Regions from separate parts of the Arthrobacter sp. Soc17.1.1.1 genome, predicted to be linked through region 1. Evidence: predicted binding sites of a transcription regulator. Region 1 holds the regulator's gene; the other holds the start of a gene.
What was found. The regulator HrcA, encoded in region 1, represses chaperone genes, less so after heat shock. The targets are predictions, from matches to a motif close to TTNGCACTCGNNNNNNNCGAGTGCNAA.
Positions count from the first base shown of each region.

Region 2: groES (co-chaperone GroES) is a predicted target of HrcA. The motif match lies at 926-952, and genes of this name have one in related genera.

Region 1 is NZ_JBAJII010000001.1:2,037,954-2,040,152, reverse strand. It holds gene V6S67_RS09390 (DUF3097 family protein) at 1-538, opposite strand, end outside; gene hrcA (heat-inducible transcriptional repressor HrcA) at 717-1,730, shown strand; gene dnaJ (molecular chaperone DnaJ) at 1,818-2,199, shown strand, end outside.
Region 2 is NZ_JBAJII010000001.1:2,778,344-2,780,542, forward strand. It holds gene groL (chaperonin GroEL) at 1-417, opposite strand, end outside; gene groES (co-chaperone GroES) at 489-785, opposite strand; gene V6S67_RS12815 (siderophore ABC transporter substrate-binding protein) at 1,141-2,085, shown strand; gene V6S67_RS12820 (ABC transporter permease) at 2,118-2,199, shown strand, end outside.

The sequences.
Region 1 (2,199 bases):
CGATCCGCCATTCCTTGGTCTGTGGCAGCAGATGGTCGACGAGGATCCCGAGCCGGCGCTCCGGCCCCGGCCCGAACGCCCGGACGGCCCCTTCGAGATCGTCGACGCCGTGCAGCGGTTCCACGACGATGCCCTCCAGGCGGAGGTCGTCGCCCCAGACCTTCTCGACCAGCTCGGCGTCGTGCTTGCCCTCGACCCAGATCCGGCTGGCGCGCGCCGTCCGGGCGCGGGCCCCGTCGACCCGGACGGAACCGGAGGCGGTGCGGGTGGAGGCCGGGGCGGCGCGTGTCACGGGCGCGACGACGTGCACGGGCGCCCCGTCGAGGAGGAAGCCGTGGCCGAGCCGGAAGGTGCGCTTCTTCCCGCGCCGGTCCTCGAGCACCATGACGTGCAGCCCGCCGGACTTCTCGACGCGGATCACAGCACCGACGAAACCGCTCTGCACGTCCTCCAGGACCATGTCCTTCTCGACCGGGACGTCGGGCAGGGCGACCCGCCTGGGAGCCGCGATGTCCTGTGCTCCCCAGCCGTAGTCCATGCCGAGCCTGCCCTTCCGGTAAGGGCTCCGGCGGTGTGCCGCGGCCCGGGTCCCCAATGCTAACAATCGCTGCGGACGTACTAGACTTGGCACTTGGGCGTGTCGAGTGCTAACCGCTCGGAACCACCCGCCCGCCGCGCTCGTGAGGGAAGGGAACAGACCCGGAGGTGACACAGGAATGAGTGAACCACGACGCCTGGAGGTGCTCCGGGCCATCGTCGAGGACTACGTCCACTCCCGGGAGCCCGTCGGCTCCAAGGCCCTCGTCGACCGCCACGGGCTGGGCGTCTCGTCCGCCACGATCCGCAACGACATGGCCGTCCTCGAGGAGGAGGGCCTCATCGCGGCCCCCCACACCAGCTCGGGCCGCATCCCGACGGACAAGGGCTACCGCCTGTTCGTCGACCGCATCTCCGAGGTGAAGCCGCTCTCGGCCCCCGAGAAGAAGGCCATCCAGACACTCCTGGAGGGCGCGGAGGACCTCGACGACGTCATGGACCGCACCGTGCGGCTGCTCGCGCAGCTGACCAACCAGGTCGCCGTCGTGCAGTTCCCCCGCGTCGGGGGAGCGTCGGTGCGGCACATCGAGTTCGTGCTGCTGGCGCCGCAGCAGATCCTCGTGGTGCTCATCGCGAGCAACGGCACCGTGCAGCAGCGCATCGTGCGGACGCCCGCGGCGATCCAGGAGGCCGAGCTCGCGGATCTCAGGCAGCGCATCCTCTCGGCGGTGTCCGGCATGAAGCTCGCGGCGCTGCCCGCCGAGCTCGGGGTCGCCCTGTCGCAGCTGCCCCCCGCCCTGAGGGCGCACGGGGGTACGATCATCAGGGCGCTCGAACAGCTCGCAGGGCTCGGCCGCGACGACCGGATCCTGCTGGCAGGGACGGCGAACCTCGCTCGTTCCACCGGCGATTTCCCCCTGAGCATCGGCCCCGTCCTCGAGGCGCTCGAGGAGCAGGTGGTGATGCTGAGGCTCCTGTCCGAGATGGAGTACGACGCCCGCGGCATCTCGGTGAGGATCGGGAGCGAGAACCCTTACGGCGGCCTGTCGGGGGCCTCCGTCGTCGCAACGGGCTACGGACCGGACGCCGGTGCGAAGCTCGGGGTCCTCGGGCCCACCCGCATGGACTACCCGACGACGATGGCCGCCGTGCGCGCCGTCGCCCGCTACCTCTCGAGGATCCTCGAGGAGTAGGCGAGTGCCCTCCGGGGCACCCAGACAATTTCCGCCGGGAACGGCGAGCAGCAGACAGCAGTCTCCAACAGGAAGTGATGTGCACGAGTGAGTAATCACTATGAGGTCCTCGGTGTGGCGCAGGGTGCGACCGGCGAGGAGATCAAGAAGGCGTACCGCAAGCTGGCGCGCAAGCTCCACCCCGACGTGAACACCGGGGAGGACGCCGCGGAGGATTTCAAGCGCGTCACGCACGCCTATGAGGTGCTCTCGGACCCCCAGAAGCGCCGGGTCTACGACACCACGGGCAACGAGAACGGCACGGACAACGGCTACGGCGCCGGCTACTCGGGCTCCGGGTTCGCGTTCCAGGACATCTTCGAGACCTTCTTCGGTGGAGGCGGCCAGCAGGCCGGCGCGCCGACCAGGACCCGCCGCGGGCAGGACGCCCTCATCAACGTGCGGATCGACCTGAAGGACGCCGTGTTCG
Region 2 (2,199 bases), 740 kb from region 1:
GCCGACGACCTCGCGGGCGTTCTCGAGCAGGCGCTTGGCGACGGCCTCGACCGCCACCTCGATGCCGTGCTTGAGCTGTCCCGGGGCGGCACCGGCGGCCACGTTGCGGAGGCCTTCCTTGACGAGTGCCTGGGCCAGGACCGTGGCGGTGGTGGTTCCGTCACCGGCGACGTCGTTGGTCTTGGTGGCGACCTCCTTGGCCAGCTGGGCGCCGAGGTTCTCGTACGGGTCGTCGAGCTCGATCTCCCGGGCGATCGTGACGCCGTCGTTCGTGATGGTGGGGGCGCCCCACTTCTTGTCGAGCACCACATTGCGTCCGCGGGGGCCGAGCGTCACCTTGACGGTGTCCGCGAGCTTGTCCACGCCGGCTTCGAGGGCACGGCGGGCGGCGTCGTTGAATTCCAACTGCTTTGCCACTGGTGGTTCCTTTCAGGCTTGGCGAGGAAAAGCCCCGGCCACTGCGGGCCGGGGCTTCTCCTCAAGGGGTACTACTTGACGACGACAGCGAGGACGTCGCGGGCGGAGAGCACCAGGTACTCGGTGCCACCGTGCTTCACTTCGGTTCCGCCGTACTTCGAGTAGATGACGATGTCGCCCTCGGCGACATCGACGGGCACGCGGTTGCCGTTGTCGTCGACGCGACCCGGTCCGACTGCCACGACTTCGCCCTCCTGGGGCTTCTCCTTGGCCGTGTCCGGGATGACGAGGCCGGAAGCAGTGGTCTGCTCGGCTTCGAGGGGGCGGACAACGATGCGATCCTCAAGGGGCTTAATAGAGACCGACACTCGGGCTCTCCTTTGCGTTCGATACCAATGGATTGGGGGCCTTCGGGTGGGGCGTGAACCGTCGTCGCGGTGCCGGTGAACGCTTCCCTCGGGATTAGCACCCGCGGTGAGCGAGTGCCAACTCCGACTGTATGCAAGGGCTGGCACTCGGTCAAGGCGAGTGCCAGCATTGACGACGGCGACGGCGACGGCGACGGCACGGCCAGGCGCGCACCTTCCGACGCATTAGGACACACTCCGGTTGCGTAATTCCCACGCCGCCCTCTACATTCAGAAGGAGTAAGGCATCCCTTACTTCGACGACATCTTCACGACGTCCGGTTCGTCCGGCCCTTCCCCCTACGGAGTCCACCCCATGGCACACGTGCGCCTCGCCGTCCTTTCCGCAGCCGCTGCGGCCACCCTCGCCCTCACGGCGTGCGGTGGTTCCTCCGAAGCTGCCGGCGAGCCCGCGGCCGCCTCGACCGTCTCCGTCGAGCACGCGCAGGGCACCACCGAGGTGCCGGTGGATCCCGAGACGGTGTTCACCTTCGACCTGGGCGCCCTCGACACCCTGGACGCCCTCGGCGTGGACGTCGCCGGCGTCCCGCAGGGGACCCTGCCCGCCCAGCTCTCGGCCTACGAGGGAGGCGACACCACGAACATCGGGTCCATGAAGGAGCCGGACTTCGAAGCGATCGCGGCCGCCGCCCCGGACCTCATCATCATCTCGGGCCGCGTCGCCGACTCCTACGACGAGCTCGCGGAGATCGCACCGACCATCGACCTCAGCGTCGACGCCGCGGACCCGATCGCGAGCTTCACCGAGCACACCGAGTCCCTCGGCCGGATCTTCGGCGCGGAGGACGAGGTCGCCGAACGGCTGGCGGCACTCGACGCCAGGATCTCCGAGACGAGGGACGCGGCGGCGTCCGCGGGCACCGGCCTGGTGCTGATGACCAGCGCGGGCGAGGTCACCGCGTACGGTGCCGGATCGCGCTTCGGCCTGATCCACGACGTGCTGGGCGTGAAGCCCGCCGCCGAGGTGAAGAGCGAGGGCACGCACGGCGAGGCCGTCTCCTTCGAGTACATCGCCGAGATCGACCCGGCCCACCTCTTCGTGATTGACCGTGACGCCGCCGTCGGCGAGGCCGGGGCCGCGGGCTCCGCCGTCCTCGACAACGAGCTCGTGAACGGCACGGAAGCGGCGAGGAACGACGACGTCACCTACCTCGACTCCGCGAGCTGGTACCTCATCGGATACGGGCTGAACAACCTCGACGCCATGGTCTCCGCCGTCAACGAGGCCGTCGCGGCCTGACCCGCTCCGCCGCTCCCGCGGCGGGCGCCCCCATGGCAACGCTCTCCCTCCGGCCGCAGCGGCCGACCCAGCAGCGCGGTTCCGCCCGGTCCCTGTCCCTCGTGGCAGCCGGCG